Regions from separate parts of the uncultured Zoogloea sp. genome, predicted to be linked through region 4. Evidence: predicted binding sites of a transcription regulator. Region 4 holds the regulator's gene; each other region holds the start of a gene.

Evidence for each region. The regulator FNR, encoded in region 4, switches genes on or off when oxygen is low (the NO sensors DNR and NnrR bind a similar motif). The targets are predictions, from matches to a motif close to TTGANCTAGNTCAA.
Region 1: the regulator FNR is predicted to act here: its motif matches at 1,280-1,293, upstream of Q0672_RS07560 (tetrathionate reductase family octaheme c-type cytochrome).
Region 2: the regulator FNR is predicted to act here: its motif matches at 1,919-1,932, upstream of ccoN (cytochrome-c oxidase, cbb3-type subunit I).
Region 3: the regulator FNR is predicted to act here: its motif matches at 1,338-1,351, upstream of Q0672_RS01515 (DUF2249 domain-containing protein).

The regions. Positions count from the first base shown of each region.
Region 1 covers NZ_CALAYQ010000056.1:8,428-13,269, reverse strand. Annotated here, with positions in the region: gene Q0672_RS07560 (tetrathionate reductase family octaheme c-type cytochrome) at 1-1,192, opposite strand, end outside; gene Q0672_RS07555 (alpha/beta fold hydrolase) at 1,489-2,364, opposite strand; gene Q0672_RS07550 (hypothetical protein) at 2,549-3,094, opposite strand; gene Q0672_RS07545 (hypothetical protein) at 3,150-3,521, opposite strand; gene Q0672_RS07540 (molybdopterin-binding protein) at 3,526-4,299, opposite strand; gene Q0672_RS07535 (EI24 domain-containing protein) at 4,302-4,842, opposite strand, start outside.
Region 2 covers NZ_CALAYQ010000057.1:11,168-16,009, forward strand. Annotated here, with positions in the region: gene nhaR (transcriptional activator NhaR) at 1-562, shown strand, start outside; gene Q0672_RS07675 (Tim44 domain-containing protein) at 766-1,674, opposite strand; gene ccoN (cytochrome-c oxidase, cbb3-type subunit I) at 2,036-3,457, shown strand; partial or broken gene ccoO (cytochrome-c oxidase, cbb3-type subunit II) at 3,476-4,087, shown strand; gene Q0672_RS07690 (cbb3-type cytochrome c oxidase subunit 3) at 4,235-4,426, shown strand; gene ccoP (cytochrome-c oxidase, cbb3-type subunit III) at 4,419-4,842, shown strand, end outside.
Region 3 covers NZ_CALAYQ010000018.1:5,508-10,349, reverse strand. Annotated here, with positions in the region: gene rlmD (23S rRNA (uracil(1939)-C(5))-methyltransferase RlmD) at 1-139, shown strand, start outside; gene Q0672_RS01525 (Bax inhibitor-1/YccA family protein) at 207-893, opposite strand; tRNA gene Q0672_RS01520 (tRNA-Ser) at 1,056-1,143, shown strand; gene Q0672_RS01515 (DUF2249 domain-containing protein) at 1,433-1,699, shown strand; gene Q0672_RS01510 (HPP family protein) at 1,748-2,950, opposite strand; gene Q0672_RS01505 (hypothetical protein) at 3,087-4,205, shown strand; gene thrC (threonine synthase) at 4,291-4,842, shown strand, end outside.
Region 4 covers NZ_CALAYQ010000140.1:25,472-30,313, reverse strand. Annotated here, with positions in the region: gene Q0672_RS15970 (hypothetical protein) at 1-848, shown strand, start outside; gene Q0672_RS15965 (chemotaxis protein) at 994-1,614, shown strand; gene Q0672_RS15960 (MBL fold metallo-hydrolase) at 1,621-2,361, shown strand; gene Q0672_RS15955 (SirB2 family protein) at 2,437-2,823, shown strand; gene fnr (fumarate/nitrate reduction transcriptional regulator Fnr) at 2,824-3,558, opposite strand; gene hemN (oxygen-independent coproporphyrinogen III oxidase) at 3,678-4,842, shown strand, end outside.

The DNA of each region.
Region 1 (4,842 bases), on a different contig from region 4:
TCGACTTGCCATCGTCCGGCCCGCCTTCAAAGGTGTTGATGGCGATCGGCTGGCGGCTCTTGTCGATGTCGTCACCGAGCAGGGTGTATTTCACCGAGCCGTTGAACCACATGTACTCGGGGCGGACGTTCTCTTCGAGCACGAAATCGCCCTTGATGCCGTTGTAGGTGATGTGGCCGTCGTCGTTGGTGATGACCAGCGGCTTGCCCTTGGCGTCGCGCTTGCCGGAGGTGGACCAGTCCCAGGACATCTTGGTGGGCATGTCGCCCCGCGCGAAGGCAGGGATGTGACAGGTCTGGCAGGCCACCTTGTCGGTGTGGTCGTTGAGCTTGGCCATGCCGTGGGGCGCCTGGCCGTGGCAGGCCTGGCAGGTGGCCGGGTTACTGCTGTCGGCCTTGCCGCGCATGTGGGCGCCGCCCTTGTCCATGGCGGTGGGCGCATAGCGGCTGCCGGGCACCTGGTGGCCGTCGGTCTTGTGACAGGTGGCGCAGGTGAAGTTGTTGCCCTCGGCGTCCATGTGCACGTCGAGCGCCTTGTCGGGCTGTTCGAGGGAGCTGTCCAGATCGCCGTGCTTCACGGCGTCGCCGCCGCCGCCATAAAAATGGCACGCGCCGCAGGTTTCACGACGGGTCTTGCCGACCTTCTGGGCGATGGCCTGCAGATCGATGCCGCGGATGATCTTGCCGGAGCCAGGGGGAAACTCGGTGTCCTTGGTCACCGGGTTGCCGGCAAAGCCGGAAGGCTTCTTGTATTTGCCGGTGGCGTCGTGGCACACCAGACAATCGACGTTCTCCTGGGAGGCGAAGTCGAACTTGCTGCCGTCCTCCATCCCGTAGCCGATGTGGCAACTGGCACAGGCCTTGTAGTTGGACGATACCGAGGTGCAGAAATTGTTGATCACATGTCGCTTGCCGAGCGTCTGCCCGGTGCCGGGATTCACGTATTCCCACTTCCAGTGCTGGGTCTGGTGAACCTGCTTGGCGGCTTCCGTGTGACACGTCAGGCAGGCCTTGGTGACTTCCGGGCCAGACTGGAACGGTCGCTGGAGTTCCTTGAACTTGCTGTGATCCGCCGTGGACTTGAGCAGCGCCGCAGTGGCCGCCCCCGCCTTCTGATCGGCCGCCGCATGGGCAGTCCCTCCCATCAGCGTAGCCATCGACAGCGCGAATAAAAGTTGCTTGAGCACTTGCATACGCCCCCCTCTTGCGAATCAACCGACTGAAGTGGTGCACGGCAAAACAGCACAAGTGCAATCTAAGAACTTTCTAATATTCGAATATTGATATTCGTCAATACCCACGATGAGATCACGGTTAAAACACACGTTGCCGGCAACGATGTCGCGGCGCCTTGTTGCCGGGCCGGTTTTTGCCGCGACCAGACATCCCGGAGCGTGGTGGATTTCACCGAAGCAAAAGCGCTCGCCCCGAACGACAAAAGGCCGCGCACCGGGCGCGGCCTTTCATCTGCCGGTAAGACGGAAAAGGGTCAGTGGGCCAGAAAATCCACCACCATCCGGTTGAACTTGTCCGCATGCTCCCACTGGGCCCAGTGCCCGCAGCGGTTGAAGATGTGCAGCTCGGCGTTGGGCATGCCCCACAGCAGGCGCAGGCCTACGTCCATCGGCACAAAGCGGTCGTCGCGGCCCCAGATGACCAGCGTCGGGGCGCTGATCTCGCCCAGGCGCGGGCCGTAATCGGGGAACTGCTTGGGGTTGGCGGCGAGGCTCTTGACGAAGTTCTCCAGGTGATCCTTGCGGGCCATCATGTTGTCGAGGCGGGCCTGGTACAGCGCGTCGGTGAGGCTGCTGGTGTCGAAGACGAACACCGCCATCATCTTCTTGAGGTTCTCGATGGTCGGGTCGCGGTACAGGCCCTGCAGCAGCTTGATGCCTTCGGTGGGCATGGGCACGAACTGGCTGGGGCCGCCGGTGCCACCGCCCATCAGCACGAGCTTGCCGACGCGGCCGGGGTTGAACAACGCGAAGGCCACCGCACTGTGGCCGCCCATGGAGTTGCCGATGATGTGCACCTTGTCGAGGCCCAGCGCATCGAGCAGGCCCTTGAGGCAGCGCGCGTTGAGCTCGGAGCGGGAGCCGGTGCACACGATCGGATCGCTCTTGCTCCAGCCCGGGCAGTCCATCAGGATCACCCGGTAGCCGGCAGCGACCAGCGGCTCGATGTTGCGGTTGAAGTTGGCCCAGCCGCTGGCGCCGGGGCCGGAGCCGTGGAGCATCACCACCGTCTCGGCGCCGCTGCCGCAGTCGTTGTAGTGCAGTTGCAGGTCGAGGTCGCCCTCGGTGATGCGGACGAACTTGCTGGTTTCGGCTTCGGTCAGGGCGGGGGTGGGCGCGGCGGTCGTCATCCTGTTTCCTTTCGGCGTGACGCAGGCCGGCGGCGGGGCCGGTCGCGACTTATTGTTGTGGGGTCGGGGGCCGGCGCGGCGCGATGGACACGGCACGCGGCCCGGCCGGGCAGTACAGCACAGGCGGGCGTGCCGATGCATCCCGGGCGGGCGGAATGTCCACTGCTTGCACAGCCGAAGGCGGTCAGCCCTCGTCGGGCAGCATCTCGTAGAAGTTCTTGCCGATGGTGTCGATGTGGCGCACGCCGAGCTCGTCGGCGATTTCCTGGCACATCTCGAAGGCCAGCACCAGCTGGGCGCGGGAGGTGGCGTTGCGCAGGTGGTCGCGCACCGGCTGGTCGCCGTGGCGCAGGCTCTGCTCCATGGCGTTGAGGAGGTACAGCCTCGCCAAGGCGAGGGATCGCCGCTGACGCGGTGCTTTGGCCGGTTGATCCGGCACGGGTGCAGGCGCCGGCCGGCTGCGGGCATCCACCTGCGCCGAGGCGCGGCTCGCCACCGCCGCCACCGGCCGCGGGCCGCCGACACGGATCACGAAGCCTTCGTCGTGGAGCGTTTCAAGCGCCTGGCGCACGTCGCCCAGGCCGGCGGCGGCGTCGATCAGCTCGGCCACGCTGCGCCGGCCGTCCACGAGAATCAGCATCGTCCGAAGGCGCGGCGGAACCCGTCTAGTGCGGGTTGCGATCTCCTCCACCCCGGCCACGGTCTTGGCCAGAATCCAGTCGTTTCCCATTGCGCGCCCTCGTGCTGCCATCTGATACGGGGCGCGAGTATATGAAATGAAAACTTCAGTTACGTGACACCCGCCGATGACGGAAACTGGCCGGGGCGTGGGCGAACACCACCGAGAAGACGAGGATCAGCCAGAACAACGCGGGGCGGGCCGCTTCATCCACGACGAAGATGCCGATCAGCACGAACTTGACCAGCAGCGAGAGCCCGGCAAATTCCTTGAGCCACAGGGCGTTGGACCACGCATCGAGCGCCGCCATCGCCACGCCCGAGGCGACCATCAGGATCAGGAAACCGTGCGCCTGCGTGCCGGCAAGCAGCCCGGCCCCCACGCCCACCACGCCGGCCAGGTGGGCCGCACGCAGCAGCACCCCCAGCCAGCGCCGGCCGGGAAAATCGCGGTAGGTGGATGATGGCCCGGCGCTCATGGCGTTACAGGTTGGCGCGGGGCTCCCAAGCGTAACCGCGCCGGGTGAGTTCGTCGGTGATGCGGGCCATCGCGGCCTCCACGCTGGCCACCGGGCCCTTCATGCCCAGCTCGATGTGGCGCGGCACACCGTCGCCGCCCACGCTGGGCAGGCTGAACAGGGTGGCATCGGGAAAGTCCGCGGTGATGGCTTCCATCAGGTCGATGAGCTTGCCCTCCAGCGCCTCCCAGGCGATCACCGAGCGCTCGACGTAATCCACCTTGTGGTGCAGGTGCGCGAGGCGCTGATCCAGCACCCATTCGACCATCGGCCACGCCATCACCGGAAAGCCGGGCACGAAGTAATGGTTGGCGATGGAGAAGCCGGGGATGCGGTTGTAGGGGTTGGGGATGATCTCGGCGCCCAGCGGATACACGCCCATCTGCAGGCGCTGGGGCGTGGTCTCGTCACCAAAGCGGGCGCGGATCTCGGCTTCGGCCTCGGGGTGCAGGGCCAGGGGCAGGCCCAGGGCCTCGGCTGCGGCCTGGCGGGTGTGGTCGTCGGGGGTGGCGCCGATGCCTCCGAAGCTGAACACGATGTCGCCGCTGGCGAAGCTCTCCTTCAGCGTCTGCACCAGCCGCGGGCGCTCGTCGCCCACGTGGCGCGACGAGGTCAGCCGCAGGCCGCGGGCCTTGAGCAGCTCGACCACCTTGCCAAAGTGCTTGTCCTCGCGACGACCGGAGAGGATCTCGTCGCCGATGATGATTGCGCCGAAAGCCGGCGTGGAATCCGCAGCCATGTTCAGTTCACCTCGATGATGTTTTCGCGGCTGCGCGCCACGCGCAGGGCCGACAGCAGGTAATGCACGAAGGCCAGCCCGGAAAGCGCCGGCGCAAACAGGTTGATGAGCGGCAGGTGCGCCATCGCCGCGCCCACCAGCCCCACGCCGAACAGCCCGCTGGAGTGCTGGGCCGGCAGGGCTTTCATCTCGTGGGTGTCGGCGTGGGCCATCAGCGCGTCGTAGCGGAAGGCGCGCTGGTTGAGCCAGGCGGTGAGGATCAGCGAAATCAGCAGCCCGGCGCCGGGGATCAGCCACAGGGGCAGGCTCAGCACCAGCAGCACCAGAAACTGGATCACCGAGGTGAGCGCGTTCCAGACGCTGCCGATCTGGCTGCCGCCGCTGCGGCGGGCGATATCGGCGTAATCGCTGGCGGCGACACGCTCCAGCATCAGCGGCAGCGCCACCGCCGCCACCAGGAAGGCCGCGGTCACGTAGATCACCGGCAGCGCCAGCACCACCAGCCCGATCTTGAACATCAGCAGCGCCACCATCAGCGCGCCC
Region 2 (4,842 bases), on a different contig from region 4:
GGTGCGCATCATCTGCCGCGAGTGGCGTCTCGACCGCCTGCTGGCGGAGCTCGCCATTCACCGCCTGGATCTGGTGATCGCCGACTCGCCGATCCCGCCTTCCGTCGATGTGCGGGCCTACAACCACCGGCTTGGCGATTCCGGCCTGAGCTTTTTTGCTGCGCGCGCGCTGGTGGGCGATGCGTCGTGGACCTTTCCCGAATGCATCGCTGATCTGCCGGCCCTGCTGCCCGGCGACGATTCGGCCATCCGGCGGAAGCTGCTCGAATGGCTCGATCGCAAGCGCCTTCGTCCGCGCATCGTTGGCGAATTTGACGACACCGCGTTGATGACAGCCTTCGGGCGCGCCGGGGTGGGCGCGTTCGCGGTGCCAACGGCGATCGAACAGGAGACGCTTGCCGACGGCGATCTTGTGCTGCTAGGCCGGGCGTCAGAGGTTAGGGTGGAGTACTACGCGATTTCGGTCGAGCGACGCCTCACGCATCCCTGCGTGCTGGCCATCTCGGAGGCTGCGAAGACGGGTTTTGAATCGCTGGAAACCGGGATCATGGATCCGGAGTAGGGCGGGGCGATCGTCTCTCTACATATATATATGTAAGAGGGCCCCGCGTCGGGAGGTCGGTCAGGTGGGGCGGGCTCTTGGGAGAGGGCGGTGCGTACGGCGATCCACCAGGGCCGCGCCGCAACTTCTGAATTTGTAGCGAGCTTTAACGAGGCCGGATGCGCCCCCGCGCGGCGCTTTTGACGTCGGCGGGGGCGTGGCTCTTAGTGGGCTTGCTGGATGCCGGCAACAACCCAGCCAGCGTCGCCGGTAAGGGGCTTGGTGAGGTGCCAGATCTCGTCGATGGGTTCCGGCGCTGCGTTCGCTTCTTCGCGCAGCAGGCCAGTGAAGCGCACGCTGACGATGTAGCGGCCGGCTTCCTCGGTGACGTCGATCACCTCGGCGTTCAGCGAGACCACATCGGTCTTCTGCGGCGCACTGCCTTCCTCCATCCAGTTCATCTTGATCTCGGCGAACAGTTCCGGCGTGGTGTACTCGCGGACGTCCTCGAGATTGCGTGAATCGTTGGCAGCCTGCAGCCGGATGAAGTTGACCTTAGCGTTGCGGGCGAAGCCTTCGGCGTCGAAGTCGGCCGGCAGGGTGCTGGCAACGGCAGCGGCAGCGGCGCTACCACCGGCAACAGGCGCCGGCTGAACCGCTGCCTGCTCGGCGTTGTGGGCGGTGTATTGCATCCCGCCTGCACCTGCCAGTGCCGGCTGCTGAGGCTGGGCACGCTTGCGCATGAAGAACCCGATGAGCGCGATGACCGCAAACGCTATCAGGGCCATCGTCATCATGGACGCGAGTTCTTCACCAAAGCCGAAGTGCGAGGCAAGGGCCGCGAGACCGATGCCTGCGGCGAGCCCGGCGAGCGGGCCCATCCAGGAGCGCTTGGGCTGGGCCTGGGGGGCGGCAGGTGCGCCAGCCTGCTGGGAGCGGGCAGGGGCGGCAGCTGCGCCCGGTGCCTGGGCCGGCGTGGCGGGCGTCGCGTTGGTGGTGTGGGGTTGGTTCATTTCCTGGCGCTGCATACCAGAAGATTTTCCGCCGCCAAAACGTTTGGCTGCGTCTGCATCGCCGGAGATCAGGGTCAGACCCAGGGCCAGCGTGGCAGTCAGAAGGGCGAGGGATTTCATGGAAGCTCCTGTTGTGGGTGACTCCTCTTAAGCTTAGCGCGATCGCTAGATAAATAAAATCAACATTGTCAGCAAATATTGTTCGCAAAAAACTGATAGTCGGTTGTGGGGGGCAGCACGGCGCATCGTGATCCGTCAATGACGTGCATCCAGATTCTCCCCGAAACACCATTTTTCAGAGCGCTGAAATCAGGCGGAAAGCCTCACGCCACAAAGAGTTCCGCCGTGCCGCGCTGCAATGAAGTTGATCTGTGTCAAAATGTCGCCCTAATCGCGGGGTATCCTTCCGCGAAGCCTGCCGGTGCTCGGTCTTTCCGGTGGGTATGGGGGGTTTTGTTTTTTTTTTCTTGAGGTGACTCACATGCAATCGCAGACTTACAACTATAAAGTCGTGCGGCAGTTCGCCATCATGACGGTGGTTTGGGGCATCGTGGGCATGCTGGTCGGCGTTATCGCCGCAGCACAGCTCGTATGGCCTGAGTTGAACGTTGCCGAATGGCTGCACTTTGGACGGCTCCGCCCGCTCCACACCAACGCGGTTATCTTTGCGTTTGGTGGCTGTGCTCTCTTTGCGACTTCTTACTACTGCGTACAGCGTACTTGCCACACCCGGCTCTTCGCGCCTGGCCTTGCTGCCTTCACGTTCTGGGGCTGGCAGCTGGTTATTGTGCTCGCTGCCATTACCCTTCCGCTGGGTTTCACGTCCGGCAAGGAGTACGCCGAGCTAGAATGGCCGATCGACATCCTGATCACTGTGGTCTGGGTCTCCTACGCCATCGTCTTCTTCGGCACCATTGGTACCCGCAAGACCACCCACATCTATGTGGCCAACTGGTTCTACGGCGCCTTCATCCTCACCGTTGCCCTGCTGCACCTGGTTAACAGCGCGGAGATCCCGGTCTCCCTGACCAAGTCCTACTCCGCCTATGCCGGCGTTCAGGACGCGATGATCCAGTGGTGGTACGGTCACAACGCGGTGGGCTTCTTCCTGACCGCTGGCTTCCTCGGCATGATGTACTACTTCGTCCCGAAGCAGGCTGGTCGCCCGGTTTACTCCTATCGTCTGTCCGTGGTCCACTTCTGGGCGCTGATCTTCACGTACATGTGGGCGGGCCCGCACCACCTGCACTACACCGCGCTGCCTGACTGGACCCAGTCGATCGGCATGGTCTTCTCGCTCATCCTGCTGGCTCCCTCCTGGGGCGGCATGATCAACGGCATCATGACCCTGTCCGGCGCATGGCACAAACTGCGCACCGACCCGATCCTGAAGTTCCTGATCACCTCGCTGTCCTTCTACGGCATGTCGACCTTCGAAGGCCCGATGATGTCGATCAAGACCGTGAATGCGCTGTCCCACTACACCGACTGGACCGTTGGTCACGTCCACTCCGGTGCTCTGGGCTGGGTTGCGATGGTGTCCATCGGCGCCATGTACTACCTGATCCCGCGTATGTACGGCAAGACCGAGATGTATTCCACCAAGCTGATCACCACCCACTTCTGGATTGCGACCATCGGCATCGTGCTGTACATCGCCTCCATGTGGATTTCTGGCGTGATGCAAGGCCTGATGTGGCGTGCCACCAACCCGGACGGCACCCTGACCTATTCCTTCGTTGAGTCTGTCAAGGCCAGCTACCCGTTCTGGGCGATTCGCGTCCTCGGCGGCGTGCTGTTCCTGGGCGGCATGCTGATCATGTTCTACAACATGATCAAGACCATTGCCGGTCAAAAGGCTTACGACGCTCCGGTGCTGGCTCCTGCTGGCGCCCACGCCTGATCGGGAGGAAAAATAATCATGGCTCAATCGAATCACGACTTCATTGAACGCAAGGTTGGCTGGCTGATCGTCTTCACGCTTCTGACCGTGAGCGTCGGTGGTCTGGTGGAAATCGTCCCGCTGTTCCATCAAAAGTCCACCACCACGCCGGTGGAAGGCCTCAAGCCTTACGATCCCGTCCGCCTGGTCGGTCGCGACATCTACATCCGGGAAGGCTGCTACAACTGCCACTCCCAGATGATTCGCCCGTTCCGTGCCGAAACCGAGCGTTATGGTCATTACTCCGTTGCTGGTGAGTATGTCTATGATCACCCGTTCCAGTGGGGTTCCAAGCGGACTGGTCCTGACCTGCACCGCGTGGGTGGCCGTTACTCTGATCAGTGGCACCGTATCCACCTGATCAATCCTCGCGATGTGGTGCCGGAATCCAACATGCCTGCCTTCCCGTGGCTTGATCGTCCGGCCAAGATCGACGACATCGAAGCCAAGATGACCGCGCTGCGCAAGGTTGGCGTGCCTTACTCCGACGAGGAGATCCAGGGGGCTCGCAAGGCCCTGGAAGGCAAGACCGAACTGGAGGCCGTCATCGCTTACCTTCAGGGGCTCGGCACCGCGCTGAGTGCTGGCAAGGCTGCTCCGGCATCCGCGCCGGCTGCTGCGGCCGAGCCTGCACCTGCTGCCGAACCCGCTGTGCCGGCTCAAGGTGCGGCTGAGGCGTCCGGCAAGGCGGGTAGCTGAACCGCCAGGTAACCATTCTGAGAACGCAGGAGTCTGACCTTGGATATCAATGACGCACGTGCAGTTGTAACGGTTCTGGCGTTGGTTTGCTTCATCGGGATCACGCTGTGGGCTTTCAGCAGTCGTGCGCGCAAGGGATTTGACGAGGCGGCACTCCTGCCGTTCAGCGAGGACGACTTGCCTGCTCCCGAAGGGGCACGGCAAACCAAGGAAGGAAATAAAAATGGCTGACTTTGTTAGCGGTTTCTGGAACGCCTATGTGATGGTGCTGGTGTTCCTGAGCATTGCGTTCTGCGTGTTCGTGCTGGTTTCGAACAACAAGGCGCGGACGTCTGGCCCGGTGGGGCTGCATGACCACATCTGGGACGAGACCCTGCAGGAGTACAACAATCCGCTGCCGCGCTGGTGGATGTACATGTTCTGGATCACGATCATCTTTGCGATCGCCTACCTGTCCATGTACCCCGGCTTCGGCAACAACCAGGGCAAGCTGGGCTGGTCTTCCGGTGGCCAGTGGGAGGCTGAGCAGAAGGCCGCAGCCGAGAAGTACGGCCCGATCTTCGCCAAGTTCCGCACCATGGACCTCAACGCCGTCGCCGGCGACAAGGAAGCCAATGCGATGGGGCAGCGTCTGTTCCTGACCTATT
Region 3 (4,842 bases), on a different contig from region 4:
GTGCAACCCGGCCACGCTGGCCCGGGATACCGCAGTGCTGACCAACGAGAAGGGCTACAGGCTGATGGGGGCGGGCATCGCCAACATGTTCCCGCAGACATCCCACGTGGAATCCATCGCGCTCTTCGAGCGGGCCTGAGGCCGCAAGGCTCCAATGAAAAAGGCGACCCGAAGGTCGCCTTTTTGCTTTCCGCTGCGGACGGATGTCAGTCGCGCTCGCCGCCAAAGGCCATGATGAGGTTCAGCAGGCTCACGAAGACGTTGTAAACATCGAGGTAGACCGCCAGGGTTGCCGTCACGTAGTTGGTCTCGCCGCCCTGAACGATGTTGCTGATGTCGTACAGGATGTAGCCCGAGAACAGCAGGACCACCGCCGCCGAGATGGCCAGGTGCAGCACCGGCATCTGCAGGAAGATGTTGGCGACCATCGCCAGCAGGACGACCACCAGACCCACGGTGAGGAACTTGCCCATGTTGGTGAAGTCACGCTTCGAGACGCTGGCGATACCCGCCAGGGTGACGAAGATCGCGCTGGTACCGCCTGCCGCGAGGGCGATCATCGAGCCGCCGTTGGAGAAGCCCAGGGCAACCTGCAGGATGCGCGACAGCATCAAGCCCATGAAGAAGGTGAAGCCCAGCAGCAGTGCGACGCCGAGGCCGTTGTTCTTGTTCTTCTCGATACCGTAGAAGAACGCGAACGAGATGCCCAGGAACAGCGCGAACGCAATGAACGGGCTGCCTGCCAGGAACGAGAACTGCATTTGCACGCCGAGCAGTGCACCGGCAACGGTCGGCACCATCGAGAGCGCGAGCAGCATGTAGGTATTGCGCAATACGCGGTTCGCGCCCTGCGACAAAACCTGCGTTTGCTGACCGTAAGTGTCGAGTTGCATGGATTTCCTCCAGATTGATATAAAGCAGACGACCTGCACTGCCTGAGAGTAACGGACGCCCCTGAAAGTTTCAACCGCGCGGCACATGCTAGAATGCGCGCCCTCGGAGGTGCTGCAGCGTGGTTGCTGCACGGGTCTTGATGGCCTCCGTAGAGAGAATCTGGAAGCTTGGCAGAGTGGTCGATTGCACCGGTCTTGAAAACCGGCAACCCGAAAGGGTTCCAGGGTTCGAATCCCTGAGCTTCCGCCAATACGAAAATGACTCGGCGCAACTTCAGCGAGTGCGCGGCAGTTTGAAGATAGTGACAAGAAGCCGCCTTCGGGCGGCTTCTTGTTTTTCAGGGGACGCATCCTCAGGGGGCTGCGCGCGCATGTTTTCCGTCCACGCTGACCGTGTCCGATCATGGCAGAAGCTGGAGCGTGGTGACGGAGCCTGCATGTAACCCGATCCAGATCAAGGAATTCGGGTGCGCGGAGCGGCAAACTGGCGATACCCGACAAATTCAGTCGGATTTTATCGACACCCCAGGAGCGCCTCGATGCAAACCATTCACGTCTGCAACCACACCACCCCGGAAGCCCTGTACCCCTTCGACGCTCGCGGCATTGCCAAACGTTTTCGCCATGCGGCGATCTTCGGTGCGTTGGACGCGCTGATGCCCGGCGAGACGATGCGTTTCTGCAACGACCACGACCCGATCCCGCTGCTGGGCCAGCTGCAGCAGCGCTACGGCGAGAAGGTGACGATCACCTACCAGCAGCGCGAACCGGGCGCGATCGTGATCGATTTTGCCAAGATCGCCTGATGTTCCTCATTCAGCAACAATGAAGGCTTCATTGTTGCTGGATCAGCATCAAATTGCGGGGCGGGTGATGCCGTCGTCGCCCCGCACGTAATCCAGCGCCTCGTGCTGCAATAGCACCGCGGTCATCGTGGCGGGGGTGATGATGCCGGCCAGCCGGCCGTCTTCGCCCACCACCGGCACGCCGGCCTGCCCGCCGGCGCCCAGCAGGTCGGCGGCCACGGCGATGCCGTCGGTGGTACCCGCGCACTGCAGGCCAAGGCCGGGTGTCAGCATGATCTGGCCGGCCACCTCGGGTTTGTTCGAGTGGGTGCCGAGGGTCGGGCGCAGCAGGCGACGCACGTTGTCGCCGATGCCGCGGGAGCCGTCCGGCTCCACGTGGCGCAGGAAATCCTCCAGGCGCAGCAGGCCGATCACCCGGCGGCTGCGGTCGATCACCGGCAGCATCGCCAGATTGTGGCGGTTCATCAGGCGCCAGGCTTCGTTCAGTTCGGTCGCAAAATCCACCTGAACCGGCGCCGGGGTCATCACGTCGCCGCAGGTGAGCAGCACGTGGCGGTGGAAGGCGTGGCGCGCGGCGCGCTGGAAGACCTGGGTCAGGTCGTCCTCGCTCACGTCCAGGTAGGCGTCGATCTCCTCCAGCGCGGCGGCGATGTCGGGCTGGCGGATGCCGGCGGGGCTCGGGCGTGTTGGCTGCGGCGCGGCGGTCGGCGGCGAGCACAGGGGGTAGCGGCGGCCGGGGATCAGGTTGTTCACGGCGGTGGCGGCCATCAGCATGGCGACCACGTTGCAGGCCGCGGCGCCCAGGCTGGTGGCGGCATCCAGCCCCTGGGCGGCGGCGCTGGCCATCACGATCGCCATTGCGCCGCCAGGCGGATGGATGCAGCGCAGCCGCGCCATCAGCCACACCGACACCGCCACCGCGGCGCCCACCGCAAGATACGCGTCGGGAAGCCAGTGGCCGCTGGCAAAGCCCACCAGCGCCGGCAGCAGCAGCCCGCCCATCACCGACCAGGGCTGGGCGAGGGGGCTGTGGGGCAGCACGAAGAGGATCACCGAGGTGGCGCCCAGCGGTGCCAGCAGCCGACGGGCCTCCGGGGCTACCGGCAGCACGTACAGCACGCCCTCGAAGATCATCACGCCCAGCAGGGCGGCCAGGGTGCTGCGGCGGCGTTCGGGGGGCGAGATGGGTGCGGCGTCGGCGAACAGGTAGCGCCGGGCGAAGTCGTGAAGGGCTTGGCGGACGGAAGGCATGGCTTGCTGGGGGCCGGTGGAGCCGGCAGTCTGCCGGGCTTTGCGGCGGTCGGCCTTGATGTGGGTTTGGTCGGATCGGTGGTTCCTGGCGGACAATCCGGTCTGATGGCTCGGGGACGAAAGACAGGAGCAGGCAGTGCTGATTTATCTCGGCTGTAGCGCGGTGGCGGCCTTTGCGCTGGCGGTGGGGCTGACGGTGGCGGGCGCGCCGCCGGCGGCGGTGGCCCACGCGGCCTTCGCGCTGGGGGCGATGCCGCTCATCTTTGCGGCGATGGGGCATTTCGTGCCGGTGCTCACCCGCAGCCCAGGCGTGGAGCCGGTGATCCACCGGCTGCCGCTGGTGATGCAGGCGGCCGGCGCGCTGGTGGTGGCGGTGCTGGTCGGCGCGATGCCCGGCTGGGGGCTGCATCCTGCGATCCTCGCCGGGCTGGTGGCGACCGGGCTGATGCTCGGCTGGACGTTTCGGCGGGGCGCGGCATGCCTCGGCAAGCCCCATCCGGGCCTCGCCTGGTACAAGGCCTCGCTGGCCTGCCTGCTCACGGCGCTGGTGGCGATCCTCGCCGGGCTGCTGTGGCCGGCGGGCTACGCCGTGCTGCGGCTGGCGCATCTGCATCTCAACACCCTCGGCTTCATCGGGCTGGCGGCGGTAGGCACGTTGCATGTGCTGATGCCTACCGCCCTCGGCATGCCCGATCCCCAGGCCGCGCTGCGTCTGCGCCGGCAACTGCCGTGGGCGATTGGTGGCGTGGTGGCGAGTGCGCTGGCGGGGCTCGCCCACTGGCTGGCGCCGCTGGGGGCGCTGGTGCTGGCTGGCGTGGTGATCCACACCCTGGCCGGCTGGCTGAAGACCCTCGGCGCCCGGCGGATCATCAACGATGGCGCCGCGGTGGCCTTGTTTGGCGCCGGGCTGGGCCTGCTGGCGGTGATCGCGGCGGGCCTTGCCCACGGCCTCGGCGGGATGCCAGGGCGGCCGGCGGTGACGGGTTTCTTCGCGCTCTTCCTGCTGCCGCTGGTGACGGGCGCGCTGTCGCAGCTGCTGCCGGTCTGGCGCTTTCCGGGGCCGGCGACGCCACCGCGGGCACAGCTGCGGGCCAGGCTGGTGCGCTTTGGCGCGCTACGCACGGCGCTGTTCCTGGCCGGTGGCGGCCTGCTGACGGTGGGGGTGGCGGCCGGTGCGCTGCTGCTGGCGGCGGGTGTGCTGCTGTTTGCTGGTGTGCTGGTGACGGGGCTCCTGCGCACGCGATCGATGCGCTGAACCCCGGGCCGCCGAGCCGGGCAGGGTCAAGGCCCGCCGGCTGTGCTATCTTCCAAGGTTTTCGTTTTTCATTTCGGCGAGAACCATGCGCTACATCTCCACCCGCGGCCAGTCTGCCCCCCAATCCTTCTGTGACATCCTGCTTGGCGGCCTGGCGCCGGATGGCGGCCTCTACCTGCCGGAGACCTACCCGCAGGTCACCCGCGCCGATCTGGATGCGTGGCGCAAGCTTTCCTACGCCGAACTGGCCTACGCGATCCTGTCGCGCTTCATCGACGACATCCCCGCCGCCGACCTGAAGGCCATCTGCGACAAGACCTACACCGCCGACGTCTACGGCTACGTGCGCGACGACGCCAAGGCCGTAGAGATCACCCCGGTGCACTGGCTGGAGCCGGGCAAGCTCGGCCTGCTGGAGCTCTCCAACGGCCCGACGCTCGCCTTCAAGGACATGGCGATGCAGCTGCTGGGCAACCTGTTCGAGTACGTGCTCGACAAGCGCGGCGAGCAGATCAACATCCTCGGCGCCACCTCTGGCGACACCGGCTCCGCCGCCGAATACGCCATGCGTGGCAAGCACGGCGTGCGCGTGTTCATGCTGTCGCCCCACGGCCGGATGAGCGCCTTCCAGCGCGCC
Region 4 (4,842 bases):
TGAGTTTCCTGATCCTCCAGGCGCTCGGGCTGATCCTCGCCACCAAGCAGCCGGCGATGACGGCCGCCGCCTTCGCGGCCATCATCCGCGACCGCAAGGGCAACGAGCGGCTCGACGTGATCGTCGATTACGCCGCGTCCATCTGCCATTCGCAGCTGGCGGCGACCATCGCCAACGTGGTGGTGGTGGCCTGCGGCGCCTACGCCTTCGATGCGGCGTGGCGCCTTGCCACCGGTCACGCCTTCCTCACCACCGAGGAGGCCCGCTACGTCTTCCATTCCCTCAGCCCGGTCGATAGCGGCACAGTGTTCTACGCGGCGCTCACCGGGGTGATCCTGTACCTCGCGGCGCTGGTGGGTGGCTGGGTGGATAACTGGGCGGTGTATCACCGGCTGCCCCAGGCCATCGCCGAGCACCGGTTGGGCAACCGCTTCGGGCGGCTGCGCATGATGCGGCTCGCCGGCATCGTGTCGCGCAACATGTCGGGCTGGGCGACCAACATCTCCCTCGGGCTGATGCTGGGGATGACGCCGGTGCTCGGCAAGTTCTTCGGGCTGCCGCTGGACGTGCGTCACGTGACGCTCAACTCCGGCATCCTCAGCCTCGCCACCTCGTCCCTCGAGATGAAGTGGGTCGGCACCGGGCTGCTCACGCTGGCGGTGGCGGGCGTCGGGGTGATGTTCGTGCTCAACCTCGGGGTGAGCTTCGCCCTGTCGCTGATGACCGCCGTGCGCGCCTACGATCTGCCCAAGTCCGACCTGCGCGAGCTGCGCCGCCGTCTGTGGCATCGCCTGCGCACCCGGCCGCGGGATTTCCTGCTCCCGCCGAAGCGCCCGGCGGCTTCCTGAGGGTGCTGCGGGGAGGCTCAAGCTTGACGGCATCACGCCGTTAATCTCCCCGCGGCAGCCGGCCGGCTCATCCCGATGGGATCGAGGGCGGCGACCGCTCCGATCGATGCGTCCCACCCATGCGGTCCGTCACCGAGAGCCCCGAATGAATGCGCCCGAACGAAACCTCAAACTGACCACCCACCGCTCCGGCGAGCTTGCCGGCATCGTGCGGGTCAACGAAGAAATCAAGGCCATCGTCGCGACGGCCTTCCGGATCAACCTGATGGCCCTCAACGCCATCTTCCTGGCCAAGCGCGCGGGCAACGCAGCGCTGGGCTTCGGCGTGCTCTCCAACGAGCTGCGCCGCTTCGCCCAGGATCTCACCCGACACATGGCCTCGCTGCGTGACATGACCTCCGGCTCCGTGGGCAGCGTCACCGGCGTCGTCCAGCAGCAGCGCAACTCGCGGATCCTCGCCGAGGCGATCCGCCTCGCCGGCGAGGTGCCCGGCGTGCGCGAGGCCCGCAAGCGCGGGATGGCGCGCCTGTCGGCCCAGCAGGTCAAGCTGCGCGCCCTCGACCTGCGCCTGCGCGCGGCGGTCGAGGAGACCCAGCAACTGGTCGAACTGGGCGGCGTGCTGGCCCGCTCGGCCAAGATCGAGGCGGCTTACGGCGGCGGGTTCAGCCCGGCGCTGATGCAGGTCTCGACGGATTTCGCGGAGGTGATCGCGCAGATCAAGCGATCCCTCGAAGTGCTCGGCAAGGAACGGCTCGTAAAGGACTAGGAACCCATGAAGCAGGCTCACTGTATCTTCCAGGAAGACGACCACCGCTGGCTGGCGATCGCGCGCGACGCGACCAAGCCGGGCTACATCATCGACACCAACGAATACGTGATCGTCGATGGAGAGGAGGCGCTGCTGTGCGACCCGGGTGGCATCGAGATCTTTCCGGCGGTATTCTCGGCCCTGTCGGCCGAGTGCGACCCCACCAAGCTGGCCGGCCTGTTCGCCTCCCACCAGGACCCGGACATCATCTCGTCCCTGGCCCTGTGGCTGGAGTTCAAGCCGGAGCTCAAGTGCTACACCAGCTGGCTGTGGCAGTCCTTCCTGCCCCACTTTGGCGGCGAGGACACCACCTTCGTGCCGATTCCCGATCCGGGCATGACCATCAAGCTCGGCAGCCTCGAGCTGCAGGCCGTGCCGGCCCATTATCTGCACTCGTCGGGCAACTTCAACCTGTACGATCCGAAGGCCAAGATCCTGTTTTCCGGCGACATCGGCGCGGCGCTCCTGCCGCCCGACCAGGGTGGGCTGTACGTGGAGGATTTCTCCCGCCACATCCGTCACGCGGAAGGCTTCCACAAGCGCTGGATGGGCTCCGACCGAGCCAAGCGCGATTGGTGCGAGCGCGTCTCGCGGCTGGAGATCGACATGCTGGTGCCCCAGCACGGCTCAATCTACCAGGGCGCCGACGTGCAGCGTTTCATCAACTGGTTCGCGGCCCTGGAAGTGGGCGTCCTGCGCGGCTGAAGTTGAGGCCCCGCAAGGACGGGGCGGGGCGAATGCCCGACAATGTCGTCAAGGCGTAACCCGATCCGAGGCGACATGTATCTGCTCATCAAGCATTTCCACATCACCTGCGTCGTGCTGAGCGGCGCGGGTTTTCTTTTGCGCGGCTGGTGGTCGATCACCGGTTCACCGCTTCTCGCAGCCAGGCTGACCCGGCGCCTGCCTCACGTAATCGACTCGTGCCTGCTCGCCAGCGCCATTGCTCTGGCGTGGATGGCTGGGCAGTACCCCTTCGTGGATGGCTGGCTGACCGCCAAGGTGCTGGGGCTCCTGGCCTACATCGGGTTCGGCGCCGTGGCCCTGCGGCCGACGCGGCCGCTCGGCGTGCGCGTGACGGCGCTCGCCGCGGCGGCGGTCGTGTTTTCCTACATTGTTTCAGTGGCGCTCACCAAGAACCCGGCAGGCTGGCTCGCGCTCGTCTGATCAGATGGCGTGATGGTTCAGCAGCCGCTTGAGCCCCGGGGTGTCGAGGATGCGGATGTGCTTCTGCTGGACCGCCACCAGGCCTTCTTCCTGGAAGCGGGAGAAGGCGCGGGAGACGGTTTCGAGCTTCAGCCCGAGGTAGGAGCCGATTTCGTCGCGGGTCATGCGCAGATGGAACTCGGACGGCGAGAAACCCCGCGCGGTGAAGCGTTGGGACAGGTTGAGCAGGAAGGCAGCGAGGCGCTCCTCGGCGCGCATCGAGCCAAGCAGCATCATCACGCCGTGGTCGCGCACGATCTCGCGGCTCATGATCTTGTGGAACTGGTGCTGCAGGCTCTCCACCTGGCGCGACAGTTCTTCGAGGCGGCTGAAGGGGATCACGCACACTTCGCTGTCTTCGAGGGCGATGGCGTTGCACGAGTGGTGTTCGGTACTGATGCCGTCCAGCCCGAGGACTTCGCCGGTCATCTGGAAACCGGTGACCTGATCGCGGCCGTCCTCCAGAATGACATCGGTCTTGAACGAGCCGGCGCGGATCGCGTAGATCGCCTCGAAGGACTCCCCGGAGCGGTAGAGATGCTGCTGACGCTTGATCTTGCGACGGCTTCCGACGAGCTCGTCGAGCTGGTTGATTTCCCGCGGGTCGAGCCCGAACGGCAGACACAGTTCACGCAGGTTGCACTGGGAACACGCTGTCTTGATCTCGATAATTGTTGCTGGAATCGCAGAATTCATCTGTACGCTTACCACCTGGACTTGAGAGGATTTACCAACCTTTGGAGCCCTTTGATCCACATCAATACGATTACAGGATGATTCTGCGATCGTTTCGCGGAACTAATAGAAGCACGCCCATGAACGCGACTCAAAAAGATCTGATTTTCGACCCCGAGCTCATTCGCAAGTTTGATGTGAATGGCCCTCGTTACACTTCGTATCCAACCGCAGACCGCTTCGTCGAGGCCTTCAACTCCGACGCGCTGTGCGACTGGCTCGGCAAGAGATCGATCGGCGGGATTGGCAAACCGCTCTCATTATACTTCCACATCCCGTTCTGCAATACGATCTGCTACTACTGCGCCTGCAACAAAATCATCACCAAGGATCACGGGCGCTCGGCCAAGTACCTGGAGTACCTCGAGAAGGAGGTCGATCTTCAGGTCGCCTGCCTGCAGGGCCCGCGGGAAGTCCTGCAGCTTCACCTGGGTGGCGGCACGCCCACCTTCCTGTCCCACGACGAGTTGCGCCAGCTGATGGGCATCGTGAAGAAGCACTTCACGCTGGTGCCGGACGGCGAATACTCCATCGAGGTCGACCCGCGCAAGGTCGATGAAGCCACCGTCGCGCTGCTGGCCGAGCTGGGCTTCAACCGCATGAGCGTCGGCATCCAGGATTTCAACCCGGATGTGCAGAAGGCCGTCAATCGCGTCCAGAGCGAGGAAGAGACCAAGCTGGTGATCGACGCGGCCCGCGCCCACGGCTTCAAGTCGGTGAGCGTCGACCTGATCTACGGCCTGCCCAAACAGAACGTCATCAGCTTCAACCGCACCCTGGAGCAGATCCTGGCCCTGTCGCCGGATCGCCTGTCGATCTACAACTACGCGCACCTGCCCAGCCTCTTCAAGCCCCAGCGCCGCATTGTCGATGCGCAGCTGCCGTCGGGTGAGACCAAGCTGCAGATCCTGCAACTGGCCATCCGCCGCCTCACCGAGGCCGGCTACGTTTATATCGGCATGGACCACTTCGCCAAGCCGACCGACGAGCTCACCACTGCCCAGCGTCAGGGCCGCCTGCACCGCAACTTCCAGGGCTACTCGACCTACGCCGAGTGCGACCTGCTGGCCTTCGGCGTCTCCGCCATCGGCAAGGTCGGGCCGACGTACGCCCAGAACGTGAAGACGCTCGACGAGTACTACGACATCCTCGACACCGGCCGCCTGCCGGTCCTGCGCGGCATTGAGCTGACCCCGGACGACCTGCTGCGCCGGGCGATCATCCAGGCGCTGATGTGCCACTTCG